2 linked regions of the Methyloterricola oryzae genome follow. The protein of the gene in region 1 interacts with the protein of each later gene in a pairwise test. Links are inferred from orthologs where the notes say so. Each region holds a gene or a part of one and is shown in the gene's direction. Other genes may lie near its edges.

Region 1 (7,464 bases):
GAAGGCGAGTTCGCCGTAAAACACTTCGACCGGCCCGTCCTCTTCCTGCTTCATGGTTCCCTTGGGCAGGCTCGGTTCATCCAAGGTCACAGCCTTGTTGCCTGCCAGGGAAAAACGGAAGCGATCCCGATACAAATAGTAGCCTTTCGCGATCTGCCAGCTGACCCGAAGGGTCCTCTCGTCCTTGACCTCCGCCAGGAACTGGAAGGCCTGGTCAGCCGACAGCAGATCGTCCGGCTGGAGCCCGCCACCGGCCTTGCGGGCCGGCTGGATCAACTTATATAAGGCATTTCCAGAGCCCGTGTCCGCCGGCGCAGCGCCTTGCGGCAGATCGACCGTCACCCGTTGTTTAAAGGGCGGATAGCAGATGCCTGCATCGGCGCAACCCTGCCAGCGCACCTCCAGTTCCAGTTGGCGGACTGACGGGTCTTCACGAGTCAAAGGCACCGGAATCGCCAGATGCCCGCGGTAGATTTCCATCTCCCCGAAAAACTCGTCATGCTTCTTCTCGGTGGGGGGGAAGATGGGATCGCCCAGGCTGATGCCGGGCGTTTTTGGGGTAAACTTGAACTTGTTGCGGTAGAGGTAATAGCCCTGAACAATGTCCCAGGTCAGCAGCAAACGCCCCTCCGCGTCGATGCGCGCGGCGAAGGGGTAGGCCTGCTCCTGCGGCAACACGTCCTTTTCATCCAGCGCGTAGGCCTGGCCGGACAAGGCGGCCAGCAGAAACAGGATCAGGGAGAAGGCGTGTCGTGCAGCCATTGGCTTATCCATTGCAGGTAATCGGGTAGGGCGCGTTCGACCGGAATGACGACGATCTCCGGCAGTTCATACGGGTGTTGCTCGCGCAGGCGGGTTTCCAGTCGGGTGTAGAGGGCTTTCTCGGTCTTGATCAACAACAGCGCTTCCTGCGAACTTTCGATCGCCCCTTGCCAGGGGTAGATGGAAGTCAGGCCAGGCAGTACGTTAACGCAGGCAGCGAGCCGTTCTTGCACCAGCAGGCGGGCCAGATTGGTGGCCGTATCACCGACTGGACAGGTAGACAGGACTAGACAATATTCCGGGCTCATGGCAAAAGTCTCGGCTTGCATTGTAAACACAGCGAGGTTCGAATGAACATAGCGCAAGGGCTGCTCATCGCCCTGCTTGCCCTGCCCATCCTGGAGATTTACCTGTTGATCAAGGTGGCGGGCACGCTGGGCTTTCTGCCCACCCTATTGCTGCTGCTCGCGGCGGCATCAACGGGCGGATATCTGCTCAGGACTCAAAGCTGGGCAGCCTGGCAAAAGGTGCAGGCCTGTCTGGCGCGGGGTGAATTGCCAGCCGCGGAACTGATGGACGGCATGCTGATCATGGCCGGTGCCGTTCTTTTGCTGGTGCCCGGATTTCTCTCGGACCTGATGGCCCTCATCTGCCTAATTCCGTCCACGCGCAAAACCCTCGCCGCCTATCTGGTCAAACACCGCTACGGCGTGGACCCACAGCAGGCTGGAGGCCAGACGACCAATGTCATAGAAGGGGAATACAGACGCGAGGATTGATGCGTTGGGGCAGGCCCGAAAACCTGCCCCGGAATCCGTTTAGTGCTGTTCTCCCTCGCCATGAGGGACACTTGGAGCAGGTACAGGATCGTTGGGATCGACGGTGCTCTTGCCCATCCCGGAATACGCGGGGCACCAGCGCATGAATCCGGTGGCCACCAGGACGCCACCCACGATCAACAAGAGCACATTGCCCATCACTACCGACAGCAGAATCAGCGCGGCGCCGGCTCCATAGCGAATCTTCTGGTCTTTCAGGCCGACGTTGATCTCTTTCTTGGTCATCTTCTTGAAATCAAAATTCATCGCACAATCCTCCTCTTTTATGTATTGGGACAGCTTTTCGATTGTGCAGGCTGAAATGAAATAGCGCAAGACGATTCCGGTAAAATGGACCCATGGATATTACCCCCATCATTGAGCCGCTGAACGACGCGCAGCGCATGGCGGTCACCGCGCCGCCCACCGCCATGCTGGTACTGGCGGGCGCCGGCAGCGGCAAGACGCGGGTGCTGGTGCACCGCATCGCCTGGCTGATGCAAGTCGAGGCAGTCTCACCCAACAGCATTCTGTCGGTTACCTTCACCAACAAGGCCGCCCGGGAAATGCGCGGACGCATCGAAACCCTGCTGAATTTCCCGGCCGGCGGCATGTGGATGGGCACTTTCCACGGGCTGGCGCATAGGCTGCTGCGCCGGCACGCCCGGGAAGCCGGCTTGCCCGAGACCTTCCAGATACTCGACTCGGACGACCAGTACCGGCTGATCCGCCGCATCCTGAAGAATCTGGAACTGGACGAGGCGCGCTGGCCGCCCCGTCAGATCCAGTGGTACATCAATGCGCAGAAGGACGAAGGCCTGCGCGCGCGCCACCTGGCGGAAAGCTACGATCCGTTCGAACGGCAGTTGCAGCGCGTCTACCGCGTGTACGAGGAACAGTGCGATCGCACCGGCCTGGTGGATTTCGCCGAACTGCTGCTGCGCGCCCATGAATTCCTGCGGGATAACGCGGAGCCCCTGGCCCATTACCAGAGGCGCTTCCGTCATGTACTGGTGGACGAGTTCCAGGACACCAACAGCATCCAGTATGCCTGGCTCAACCTGCTGACCCGGGACCGGAACAACCTTTTCGTGGTGGGCGATGATGACCAGTCCATCTATGGCTGGCGCGGCGCGCGCATCGAGAACCTGTACCGCTTTCAGCAGGATTACCCGGCCCACCAGCTGGTGCGGCTGGAACAGAACTACCGCTCAACCGGCAACATACTGGGCGCGGCCAACGCCCTGATCGCCCGCAATGAGGGCCGCCTAGGCAAGAACCTCTGGACCGACGGTGGCGGCGGCGAGCCCATCCGGCTGTATGCGGCCTTCAACGAACAGGATGAGGCCTATTTTGTGGTGGACCGCATCCGCCAGTGGGCGCAGGAGGGTCACCGGCGATCCGAAGCGGCGATTCTCTACCGTTCCAACGCCCAGTCGCGCCAGTTCGAGGAAAAGCTCATGGCGCTGGGCATTCCTTACCGGGTTTACGGCGGTCTGCGTTTTTTCGAGCGCGCCGAGATCAAGGACGCGCTGGCCTATCTGAGGCTGCTATCCAATCGGGACGACGACCCTTCCTTCGAGCGCATCATCAACACCCCCACCCGCGGCATCGGTGCACGCACGCTGGATGCGGTGCGTGAACTGGCGCGGGATCAGGCCTGCTCGCTGTGGCAGGCGGCGCAACTGCTCAGCCAGGGCGGATCCCTGCCGGCGCGCGCGCGCGGATTGCTCGCCGGTTTTCTCGCGCTCGCGGATGAGTTGGCTCGGCAGGCCCGGGAGCGGCCCTTGTTCGAGCAGGTGCATCAGGTCATTCAGCATTCAGGCCTCATCGATTACTACCGCAAGGAAAAGAGCGAGCAGGCCGAGACTCGGGTGGAAAACCTGGAAGAACTGGTCAATGCCGCCCGCCAGTTCGAAAACGAGGCGGAAGCGGACGAGGGCCTGAGCCGCCTCGACCAGTTCCTGGCCCACGCGGCGCTGGAAGCGGGTGAAAGCCAGGGCGATCCCTTCGAGGACTGCGTGCAGCTCATGAGCCTGCACTCCGCCAAAGGTTTGGAGTTCGATCTGGTGTTCATGGTGGGCCTTGAGGAAGGCTTATTTCCCAGCATGCAATCGCTGGAGGAAACCGGACGCCTGGAAGAGGAGCGGCGGCTCTGTTACGTGGGCATCACCCGCGCGCGCCGCCAGTTGTACATGACCCACGCGGAATCGCGCCGGCTCTACGGCAAGGAATCCTATCCCAGACCTTCGCGCTTCTTGCGCGAAATCCCCCCGGAACACGTTCAGGAGATACGCATGCGCGGCAACGTCAGCCGCCCCGTCGTCGCGGTGCCGCAGGCTGAGGGCGGTGCGGGTGGCTTCAAGCTGGGGCAGCGCGTCAGCCACGCCAAATTCGGCGAGGGTGTGATTCTGCAGGCAGAAGGCGACGGGGCCCAGGCCCGGGTGCAGGTCAATTTCGCCGACGCCGGGACCAAGTGGTTGATGCTGGCTTACGCCAACCTGCAGGCGATCTGAAACGCGCTTTTGTCGCCGCCAAACAGGGGCCTTGGCTCGTTGTAGCTGCGAGCCGACACTTTCGCTACACTGCGTGCGTCCGGCACTGGGCCGGTCTTATCAGATTCTGGAGGAAACGCGAATGAGCGAACCCGTTGTTGCGAAGAAAGGCCCTTACGGAATCGATCTGGAGCCTGGGAAATACTGGTGGTGCGCCTGCGGTCGTTCAGCCAACCAGCCTTTCTGCGACGGCTCCCACAAGGGAAGCCCGTTTTCCCCCGTTCCCTACGAGGTGACGGAAGCCAGGAAAGTCTGGTTCTGCGGCTGCAAACACACCAAGGATCAGCCCGTCTGCGACGGAACCCACGCCACACTCGAATAAACCCGCCTTGGAGCCGGGTTTCGCCGCTTCATTGAACCCGGCTCCAGCGCGCGGCCACCAGCTTGCCTCCCTCTACGGTCAGGTAATAGGTTTCCCGTTCCAGTTTGTATGTCCAGGTCTCGCGCTTGACCCAGTCGCTGCCGATCTGGCGTACGGCATCTTCCGACACGTGCAGCGGCTGCCCTAGATGCTCGAGGACTTTGCTCACCGGGTCCCCCTCGGAAATGATCTCGCCATCGGGCGCCCGGAAGCCACTGAGAAAAACGAAGAGAGCCGACACCATCAAAATCCGCCACATACCCAACCCCCGCTAAAAGTTCGTTTTAGAACCGCATGTGAGTTTAACCCGGTCGCCAACACGCCGCATTTTACCCATTCGTAACAAAGCACCGGCTGAAGCGCGCTGATTGCTGTCTTTGCGACAGTTGATTTTCCTGCCGGGTTCGCTGACACCCAATTATTTTCAATGCCTTGGACAGGATATTCGAAAACTGGTTTACATCTTGCAAACGACCCGGAAGACCGTTTTCAACTTGTCGGGAGTTTTTACAGATGTCGGTAGAACCTGGTTTTTTCGTGGACTGGAATGGCAACGCGCGCCGTACGGAGGACGCGGGCGGTGATTTTCGCGTCGAAGTAGACATGGTGGCACGCTATGTCGCCCTTTACTCCAAAGGCGGCTCCCTGATGCACGAAGCCACTTATTACAAGACGCTGGAAGCTATGGAGAAAAAGGGCATCAAGGCACCCCTTGTGGATGGATCGACGCCCTGGGGCATGAAAAACGAGTGGTGAGCCGCCCGACCCAAGTCCTCAATCGGCAGTTACCCCGCTCCCGAACTCGATGCGGACGCCCAACAAGGCCAAATAGCGCAGGAGCGTATGAATGAAGATGACGACTCCGGCCATCTCCAGTAACTCCTCGAGGGTACTGGCAATCACATAGCCGGGATTCTGTTCGGGCCTCTCCAATTCTTCGGCCAAGGCTCCGCCGATCATCTCCATACCAATGGCACCCGACAAATAGACAGTTCCGGCCAAAACCATGGGGACACTGATGTTCCTTGGCAACCGGGCAAGAAAGCGCAAGCAGAATATGCCGAATAGCAACACCACGGTGCCATAAGGGATGATCCAGGCGTAGTAAAAGGCGCCAGTGGTATTCAGCGCACTCCGCACCGGCTTTGCCAAACGCTCATGCAGCTCAAAAAGCTCGTCGGTTGCCAGGAAGAGGAACACCAACGCGAGAAAGGCCCAGAAAGCTAGGTGGCCGATGCGACCAAGCTTGGCCTCGGCGAAAGCCGTAATCGCCAGAAGACCCGCTGAAAGTGCCAGTGCAAGGCCCGAGTAGACGGAAGGTACATTGAATTCCTCGTCCAGATCGAACAGTGGAATCAGACCGTGCCAATAGGAATGGCCAAAGGCGAGCGCCGATATCTTACCGGCGATGTGCATCAATCCGAGAAAACACACGATGGCTGCGAGAAGCTTTGCTGCGTGTGTGGGGGAAATTTCAATACAAACCGGTGTCATCGACTCTGCGAAGCAGCTTCTAATCAGGATTGCTGCAGGACTTAACTTCAGGCCCGCGATTACATTGCGGAATTCATCCTGAAGGGAAAGAATAGCGCATCGACATCCGAATAGACACTCTTGGCGCTGACGGCCTCAAAGCATCAGGAACCTTGGTCTCCAGACAGGTTCTATACTGTCTCTGAAAATGTCGCTGGACCCGCCGCGATGCCTGTTCTCCTCGACTCCCTCCTGAAAACCGCCGGTACCGTCATTCTGGGCAAGGACCACCAGATCCGGCTTGCGGTCTGCTGTCTTCTGGCCAGAGGACACCTGCTCATCGAGGATGTTCCCGGGGTCGGCAAGACTGTGCTGTCCCACACCCTCGCCAACCTGCTCGGCCTCAAGTACCAGCGCATCCAGTTCACCAGCGATCTGCTGCCCGCCGATATCGTCGGTTCCTCGATCTACGATGGTCGCAACCATAGTTTTCGCTTCCAGCCCGGCCCCATCTTTCACCAGATGATCCTGGCGGACGAGATCAACCGTTCCACCCCAAAAGCGCAAAGCGCCCTGCTCGAGGCCATGGAGGAACGTCAGGTGACGGTGGAAGGGGAAACTCGGCCACTGCCCGAGCCTTTCTTCGTCATTGCCACACAGAATCCGAACACGCAGATCGGCACCTTCCCCCTGCCCGAATCTCAGCTGGACCGCTTCCTCATGCGCATCGAGCTTGGCTACCCTGACAGCCTGTCCGAGCGCGCCCTGCTCAAGGGTGAAGATCGCGGCACTCTGCTGGAACAGTTGAACCCCTGTCTCGACGAATCCCAACTGCACGATCTGATGGAGAGGGCCAAGCGTGTGCATGTCGCGGATGCGTTGATCGACTATGTGCAAGCCTTGATCCGCTACTCGCGCGAATCAGGTTCCTACCTCGCCGGATTGTCGCCGCGCGCGGGACTGGCTCTGCTCCATGCCGCCAAGGCGTGGGCTTTCATCGACCGCCGCGAATCGGTGCTGCCGGAAGACGTGCAAGCTGTGCTGCCGGCGGTGGCCGGACATCGGCTGCACCCGGTTGAAGCCGTATTGAACGCTGCCCGCGACTGCGTTACGCCCCTCCTGACCCAGGTGCCCATTCCCTGAGAGCCTCATGATGCGCCTGCGTGAACGGCTAGCGCTGAGCCGCTTCTTTCGCGGTGAAAATCCCGTCGAGGGGCCCATCATGCTGAACCAGCGGCGGGTCTTTATCCTTCCAAACCGTCGAGGCTTTGGACTGGCCGCGGTGCTGCTGGTCCAACTGCTGGTGGCCACCAACTACAGCAACAATCTGGCCTTCATTCTCAGCTTCCTGATGGTCAGTATCGCCGTGCTGGGCATACTTTACGGATTTCGCAATCTGGCTGGTCTGGAACTCAGCGCCGTGCGCGGCAAGGCCGTATTCGCCGGCGAACTGGCCCGATTCGATGTATACCTGTCCAACCCCTCCCGCTTTCCG
Region 2 (7,507 bases), on another replicon or contig:
ATCGTCGCCGACGAGGCCCGCACCTTCGGCATGGACGGCATGTTCCGCCAGTACGCCATCTATTCCTCCGTGGGACAGCTCTACACCCCGGAAGACGCGGACCAGATCATGTACTACCGCGAGGACAAGACCGGCCAGATCCTCGAGGAAGGCATCTGCGAGGCCGGCGCCATGGCCTCCTGGGTCGCTGCGGGCACGGCCTACAGCAACCACAACGTGCAGATGATCCCGTTCTACATCTACTATTCCATGTTCGGCTTCCAGCGCGTGGGCGACCTGATGTGGGCGGCGGGCGACATGCAGGCGCGCGGCTTCCTCATGGGCGGCACGGCGGGACGCACCACCCTGGCGGGCGAGGGCCTGCAACATCAGGACGGCCACAGCCATCTGGCCATGTCCTTCATCCCCAATTGCGTGGCCTATGACCCGGGCTTCGCCCACGAACTGGCGGTAATCGTGCAGGACGGCCTGCGCCGCATGTACCAGGAAGGCGAGAACGTCTTCTACTACGTCACCGTGATGAACGAGAACCACGCCCACCCGGACCTGCCCGAGGGTTCCGTACCCGGCATCCTGCGCGGCATGTACAAGCTCAAGGATGCGGGCAAGGAGGCTGTGGTTCAGTTGCTGGGCAGCGGCGCCATCCTCAGGGAGAGCCTGGCAGCGGCGGATCTGCTGGAGGCGGATTTCGGCATCAAGGCCACGGTGTGGAGCGTCACCAGCTACAGCGAGCTGCGCCGCGATGGCCTGGACCAGCAGCGCTGGAACCTGCTGCACCCGGATCAGCCCGCGAAAACCAGCTATGTCTCGCAGTGCCTGGACGGCGAGAAGGGCCCGGTGGTGGCGGCCACCGACTACATGAAACTGGTGCCCGACCAGATCCGGCCCTTCTTGAGCAAGCCTTTCGTCACCCTCGGCACCGACGGCTTCGGACGCAGCGACCGGCGCTCCGCCCTGCGCAACTTCTTCGAGGTGGACCGCAAGTACATCGCGCTGACCGCGCTCAAGGCCCTGGCCGACGAGGGCACGCTGCCCGTGGCCAAGGTCAAGGAAGCGATGGAGCGCTATGGCATCGACCCGGAAAAACCCAACCCGGTTACTGTTTGAGGAGCTCTTACGTATATGGCAGAGGAAAAGATCGTCACGGTGCCGGATATCGGTAATTTCCGGGACATACAGATCATCGAGGTCCTGGTTGCGCCGGGCGATGCGGTCAAGGCCGAGGATTCGCTGATCACCCTGGAGAGTGACAAGGCGGCCATGGAAATTCCCTGCCCCTTCACGGGCACGGTGAAGAGCATGGCAGTCAAGGTGGGCGACAAGGTGAACGAAGGCTCGCCAATCCTGACTTTGACCCTGGAGGAAGGCGCGCCCGCGGCGGCAGCCGCTCCAGCGCCCGCCGCGCCGGATCCGGCACCCGCGGCCCCGGCGGCCAGCGAACCCGCCCCGCCCTCGCCGCCCCCCAAACCCGCGCCAGCCGTCCTGGCCGCTCCGCCCGTGGAAGAGAGCGTGGGCGGCAAGCCCCACGCCAGCCCCTCGGTGCGCCGCTTCGCCCGCGAACTGGGCGCCGAGGTGGCGCGCATCAAGGGCACCGGTCCCAAGGGCCGCATCCTCAAGGAAGACGTGCAGAACTACGTCAAGGCCCGTTTGCAGGCCCCGGCTGGCGGCGGCATCGGTCTTTCCCTGCCGGAAGCGCCGGAAATCGATTTCACCCAGTTCGGCCCCATCGAACATCGCCCGCTGTCGCGCATCAACAAGCTGTCGGCCGCCAACCTGCACCGCAACTGGGTGACGATTCCCCATGTGACCCTGCACGAGGAAGCCGATATCACCGAACTGGAAGCCTTCCGGGTTTCCCTGAAGGCGGAAGCCGAGAAGAAAGGCGCACGCGTCACCCTGCTGCCCTTCCTGATCAAGGCCGTGGTGGGCGCGCTCAAGGCCTTCCCGACCTTCAACGCTTCCCTGGCGGCCAACGGCGAGGAACTGGTCCTCAAGCAGTACTACCACATCGGCGTCGCCGTGGACACGCCAGACGGCCTGGTGGTACCCGTCGTGCGCGACGCGGACCGCAAAGGCGTGATCGAACTGGCGCAGGAACTGGCTGAAATCAGCGAGCGCGCCCGCGGCAAGAAGCTCAAGTCCCAGGAAATGCAGGGCGGCAGCTTCACCATCTCCAGCCTGGGCGGCATCGGCTCCACCGGCTTCACGCCCATCATCAACGCGCCGGAGGTGGCGATCCTGGGTGTTTCCCGCTCCAAGACCCAGCCCGTGTACCGGGGCGGACAGTTCGAGCCGCGCCTGATGCTGCCGCTCTCCCTGTCCTTCGACCACCGCGTCATCGACGGCGCCCAGGCCGCGCGCTTCGCCGCCTTCCTGGCGCAGGTGCTGACGGACTTGCGGCGGGTTCTGCTGTGACGGCGGAGCGCGCCTAGCGCCGCCCGCCCCAGACGGGAGGACTCCCATGGGCACCGCCGAACGCCTGACCATGAGCGCCGAGGAATACCTGGCCTGGGAAGATCAACAGGAAACCAAGCACGAGTTCCCGGCCGACCTGTTCGAGGATTTGGAACCCGCGGCAACCGACGCGGCGCGGCCCCTGTAAACCGGTCAAACCCAGCAAATTACTCTTTCCAGAAGGTTAGCCTCATGAGCAATACCCCAGACAGCGCATCCTCCCCACTCCACGCCGAAGTCCTCGTGCTGGGCGGCGGCCCCGGCGGCTATACCGCCGCCTTCCGCGCCGCGGACCTGGGCAAGCAGGTGGTGCTGGTGGAACGCTATCCGGTACTGGGCGGCGTGTGCCTGAACGTGGGCTGCATTCCGTCGAAAGCCCTGCTGCACCTGGCTCTGGTGATCCATGAAGCGGAAGAAGTGAGCCATTACGGCGTCGCCTTCGGCAAGCCGGAATTCGACCTGGCCAAGATCCGCGACTGGCGCGACCGCGTGGTCAAGACCCTCACCACGGGGCTGGCCGGCCTGGCCAAGCAGCGCAAGGTGACCGTGGTCAGCGGCGAGGGGCGCTTCGCCAGCGACAAGAGCCTGACAGTGGAAACCGCCGAGGGCACCAAGACCATCACCTTCGACCACGCCATCGTCGCCGCCGGCTCCAAGGCGGTGAAGATTCCGGGCTTCCCCTATGAAGACCCCCGCCTGATGGATTCCACCGACGCCCTGGCCCTAGCCGACATACCGGGCAAGCTGCTGGTCATCGGCGGCGGCATCATCGGCCTGGAAATGGCCAATGTCTACCATGCCCTGGGCTCCAAAATCAGCGTGGTGGAACTGATGGATCAGTTGATCCCGGGCTGCGACGCCGATTTGGTGAAGCCGCTGCACCAGCGCGTGCAGAAGCAGTACGAGAAGATAATGCTGAAGACCAAGGTGTCCAAGGTCGAGTCCAAGCCGGAAGGCCTGCTGGTGCACTTCGAGGGCGAAGGGGCCCCGGAGCCGGAACTCTTCGACCGGGTGCTGGTGGCGGTGGGCCGCCGCCCCAACGGCAAGCTCATCAACGCCGAGGCCGCCAGCCTGGCCGTGAACGAAGCCGGCTTCATCCCCGTGGACAACCGCCAACGCAGCAACGTGCCCCACATCTTCGCCATCGGTGATATCGTCGGCAATCCCATGCTGGCCCACAAGGCCACCCATGAGGGCAAGGTGGCAGCCGAAGTGATCGCCGGCGAGCACTCCGCCTTCCAGGCCCTGACCATTCCCTCGGTCGCCTACACCGACCCGGAGGTGGCCTGGATGGGGTTGACCGAGACGGAAGCCAAGGCCAAGGGCATCGAAATCGAAAAAGCCACCTTCCCCTGGGCCGCCAGCGGCCGCGCCATCGGCATCGGCCGCCGCGAGGGCCTGACCAAGCTGATCGTCGACAAGGAAAGCAAGCGTATCCTGGGCGCGGGCATCGTCGGCCCCAATGCGGGGGAACTGATTGCCGAAGCGGTACTGGCCCTGGAAATGGGCGCGGACGTGGAAGACGTCGCCCTTAGCATCCACCCGCACCCCACCCTGTCGGAAACCTTTGCGTTTGCGGCGGAGATGATCGAAGGCTCGATCACGGATCTTTACATCAAGAAGTAACCCGACGAGCGAACACGGCGGCGCATCTGCACAAGCGCCGCCCGCCACGTAGACCGGGTTTTAGCGCGTCGCCACGTCCAACCCGTATTTGCGAATACGGTAGCGCAGGGTCTCGCGCGTGGTGCCCAAGGCCCGTGCCGCGGCCACGGTATTGTGTCCGCTGCGTTCCAGGGCGGTGCGGATGATGAAGCAATCCATGTCGTCCAGGTTCATGCTGCCATCCAGGGGTATGAACAAGCCGTCTTCCCCCTCAGCCAAGGCGGCTCGCATCGGAGCCGCGCCAGCCTGACCCGGCAACTGCAGCCACTGGGCGGGAAACTCGGGACCTTCCGAGAAAAGCACGCAGCGCTCCACCACATTGCGCAGCTCACGCACGTTACCCGGCCAGTCATGGGCCCGCAGCTGCTTCCATGCCTCGTCAGGAATGGTCCGCACCTGGCGCCCCGATTTGGCATTGAACTCGGCCACGAATAACGGCACCAGTTCGCTCAGGTCCTCCTTGGACTCGCGCAGGGGCGGCAGATTGAGCCGGAACACGCTCAAGCGGTGGTACAGATCACTCCGGAACTCGCGGTTCCTGGCCATTTCCTCCAGATCGCGGTTGCTTGCGGCCACCACTTGCACGTCCACCGAAATTTCCCGCTCCCCACCCAGGCGGCGAATCTTGCGGTCCTCGATGGCCTTGAGCAACTTGGCCTGAAGATCCAGTTGCAACTCGCCGATCTCGTCCAGGAACAGCGTACCGCCATCCGCCTGTTCAATCAGGCCGCGGTGCCTCGTGGTAGCTCCTGTGAAGGCGCCCGCCTCATGTCCGAACAATTCGGACTCCAGCAGTTCCCGCGGCAGGGCGGCACAGTTCAGTTCCACCAACGGGTTTGCCGCACGGCTGCCCGCATAGTGAAGGATACGGGTTACCAAACCCTTGCCGGTCCCCGTCTCGCCACCGACCAGGAGTGCGCTGAATGGCACCCGGGTCAGCTTGCCCAGCAGTTCGCGCACTTGCCGGGCGGCCTCGCTGTGCCCCACATAGGCTTCCGGCGAGTAGCGCCGGTGACGCTGCTGAGCCTGATCCAGCAAGCGGCGCTGGGCGTTGGCGCTCCGCGTGGCGCTGGCCACCACCAGCCCCAGCCTTTCCAGATCGCAGGGCTTTTCCAGAAAATCGTAGGCGCCCAGGCGCAAGGCCCGCACCGAATCGGCCACACCGCCGTAGCCTGTGAGAAATATCCACTCCGCATAAGCCTGGCGTCCGCGCACCTCCTCCATGAGATCCAGCGCATTGCCGTCGGGCAGGTTCATGTCGGTGAGCACCAGCAACGGATCGAACTGCCTTTCCAGGAGGCAGCGGCGCGCCTCGGCCAGATTAACGGCCCATTCCACCTCCCAGCCCTCCTTGCGATAGTGGCGGCTGATTTCCGCCCCGAGCAGGGCTTCATCCTCGATGATCAACAGGCCACCGTGACTCATGGCTGACTGCTCCGAAGCGGCAAGGTGATACTGACGCAGGCGCCATGAGGCGTCTGATTGGAAAGGCGGATCTGCCCGCCCAGTTCACGCACGAAACGCTGCACGATGGCCAAGCCCAGGCCTGTGCCACGCACCCGGCCGGTACCGAACAGGCGAATCCCCTTCGCGAGAATTTCTGGGCTGAACCCAGGCCCATCGTCGATCACTTCCAAGAGCACTTTATCCTCTTCTCGCTGCGCCACCAGGCGGATTGTGCCTGGGTTGCCCACCAGGGCCTGGGCCGCATTCAGCACCAGGTTCAAGAGTATCTGGCGCAGGTTGCTCTCCGGCAGATAGCACTCCAGATCGGCGGGGATATCCTGCTCCAGCATGATCTCCGCCGGCACCTGATACCGCGTGAGCGCCAGGAGTTCCCGCACCAGTTCCGCCAAGTTGAATTCGCAGGCTGGCAAAGGCGACTGCCTGCCCTGCTCAAGCAGGTTGTTGAGCAGGCGCGCCATGCGCTTCAATTCGGCGCCGATGAGATCCAACCGCTCCGCCTGATCGGGGTCGCGGATTTCGTTGCGCAGGTTCTGGCAACTCATCTGGATTCCCGCAAGCGGGTTGCGCAGTTCATGGGCCACCGCCGCCGCCAGTTCGCCAATGGCCGCCAGTCGTTCGGCCCGCGCCAGGCTGCGCTGCTGTTCCAGCAGGGCCTGGGTCGCAGACCTTACCTCCGCTTCCAGGGACAAGGCATACATGCGCTTGGCTTCCTCCAACTCACCCAGGTTGCGGACCATCAGGTTGTAACTGTCGAACACGGGCACCAGCAAGGGATCGAGGCCTTTGGTGTCCATGGGCACGAAATCCTCCTGCGCCAGGTTCGACAGCAAATGTCTCAGATCGTTGAGCGGGGCAAGTATGCGTCGCCGCAGGAAGATCCACGCGGTCACCAGTATCACGGTGAGCGTTCCGGTGGCCAGTTCCAGTTCCGCCAGGGTGTCGCGGCTGATTTCCTCCAGCACCCTCTCGCGCTGGTCGGTCTCCGCGCTCAGGATCAGGTGCATGACCTTGACCGCATCCGACAGTTGGCTCCGCGCATCGGCCAAGCTGCCACCGCCCGCCTCCCGCAAAGCCGAATCGACCACACCCAGGCGCGCCGGCGTATCCTGATCCAGATGTGCATCTTCACGGATCAACTTGCGAATCTTCTCGGACTGCTCCTGCAGCCGCCGCGGTCCAGGGTGAATGCCGGAAAACGTATCCACCAGAACTTGCTGCAGTCCGAGTCCCGCGTCCTGCACCAAATGGGAATAGCTCACATAAGCCTGTATGGTATCGAGCCGCGACAGGTTTCGCCAGATCATTCCCACCAGGATGGCCAGCACCAGTCCAAGCAGGGCCAGCATCGCGAGCCCGCGCAATTGGGCGGGACGATCAAGCACTGTCTTGAGGGCGGGCTTCGCGAGAACCATGCTCCGATTATACCGGTGCGGTGGCGCTCCGCTTCAATAAGCGCGAGAGAATGACCTCAGACCCAGACGGGCGCGATCACTGTGCAGGCATCAGATCCGGGAAAATTGCTGGTCGCCGTCTGCATCGTTGTCTCGGTCCTGAACCCGGCGCCGCGCCGCCAAGGGGTGCTGCGAAGACGCCTTGTGCCGATGCAAGCCATGAATCTCGCACTGACCGCCGCGGCGCCGGTAGTCTTCGCAGTAATGATGGATGAACTCCATCACCGTGTGGTCGATGGTTTCCGCTTCCGACAGATCAAAGATCAGTTTCTTGCGCTCCGGCAGAGCGGCCAGTTCGCTTTTGAGCGACAGGAAGTTGGCGAAGAAGGCGGCCCCGTCCACCGAGATGCGATAAACGCCGTTGCCGAGGTCGTCGACGCGAAAATACAGCCTGAGCACCTCCGACCAGTTGACGCTGCGCAGCACGTGCACCAGAAATTCAGCCACCATGCCGATGGCGACACCGATCA

What was found.
Region 2: the proteins of uvrD (region 1) and lpdA interact in binary tests that used the Escherichia coli proteins (3 or more experiments, as listed by UniProt). The link is inferred for Methyloterricola oryzae from one-to-one orthologs.

Annotation. Positions count from the first base shown.
Region 1 is NZ_JYNS01000023.1:6,284-13,747, reverse strand. What follows is about bases 1,614-4,517. They hold uvrD (DNA helicase II), read left to right. Parts: upstream 1,614-1,939; coding sequence 1,940-4,096; downstream 4,097-4,517. Other genes in these bases: EK23_RS19310 (DUF2845 domain-containing protein), read right to left, coding at 4,486-4,517; EK23_RS19315 (CDGSH iron-sulfur domain-containing protein), read left to right, coding at 4,218-4,457; EK23_RS19325 (YgaP family membrane protein), read right to left, coding at 1,614-1,847. Outside these bases: EK23_RS19340 (protein-disulfide reductase DsbD), read right to left, coding at 1-762; divalent-cation tolerance protein CutA, read right to left, coding at 735-1,070; EK23_RS19330 (FxsA family protein), read left to right, coding at 1,113-1,541; more of EK23_RS19325, read right to left, coding at 1,581-1,613; more of EK23_RS19310, read right to left, coding at 4,518-4,755; EK23_RS19305 (hypothetical protein), read left to right, coding at 5,010-5,252; EK23_RS19300 (DUF8692 domain-containing protein), read right to left, coding at 5,271-5,990; EK23_RS19295 (AAA family ATPase), read left to right, coding at 6,198-7,112; EK23_RS19290 (DUF58 domain-containing protein), read left to right, coding at 7,120-7,464. UniProt on the Escherichia coli protein: A helicase with DNA-dependent ATPase activity. Unwinds DNA duplexes with 3'-5' polarity. Translocates on single-stranded DNA with 3'-5' polarity. Initiates unwinding more efficiently from a nicked substrate than double-stranded DNA.
Region 2 is NZ_JYNS01000001.1:212,212-219,718, forward strand. The notes cover bases 1,917-4,863. They hold lpdA (dihydrolipoyl dehydrogenase), read left to right. Parts: upstream 1,917-2,646; coding sequence 2,647-4,080; downstream 4,081-4,863. Other genes in these bases: aceF (dihydrolipoyllysine-residue acetyltransferase), read left to right, coding at 1,917-2,415; EK23_RS23570 (hypothetical protein), read left to right, coding at 2,462-2,602; EK23_RS00905 (sigma-54-dependent transcriptional regulator), read right to left, coding at 4,141-4,863. Outside these bases: aceE (pyruvate dehydrogenase (acetyl-transferring), homodimeric type), read left to right, coding at 1-1,107; more of aceF, read left to right, coding at 1,123-1,916; more of EK23_RS00905, read right to left, coding at 4,864-5,544; EK23_RS00910 (sensor histidine kinase), read right to left, coding at 5,541-6,998; EK23_RS00915 (SulP family inorganic anion transporter), read right to left, coding at 7,089-7,507. UniProt on the Escherichia coli protein: Lipoamide dehydrogenase is a component of the glycine cleavage system as well as of the alpha-ketoacid dehydrogenase complexes.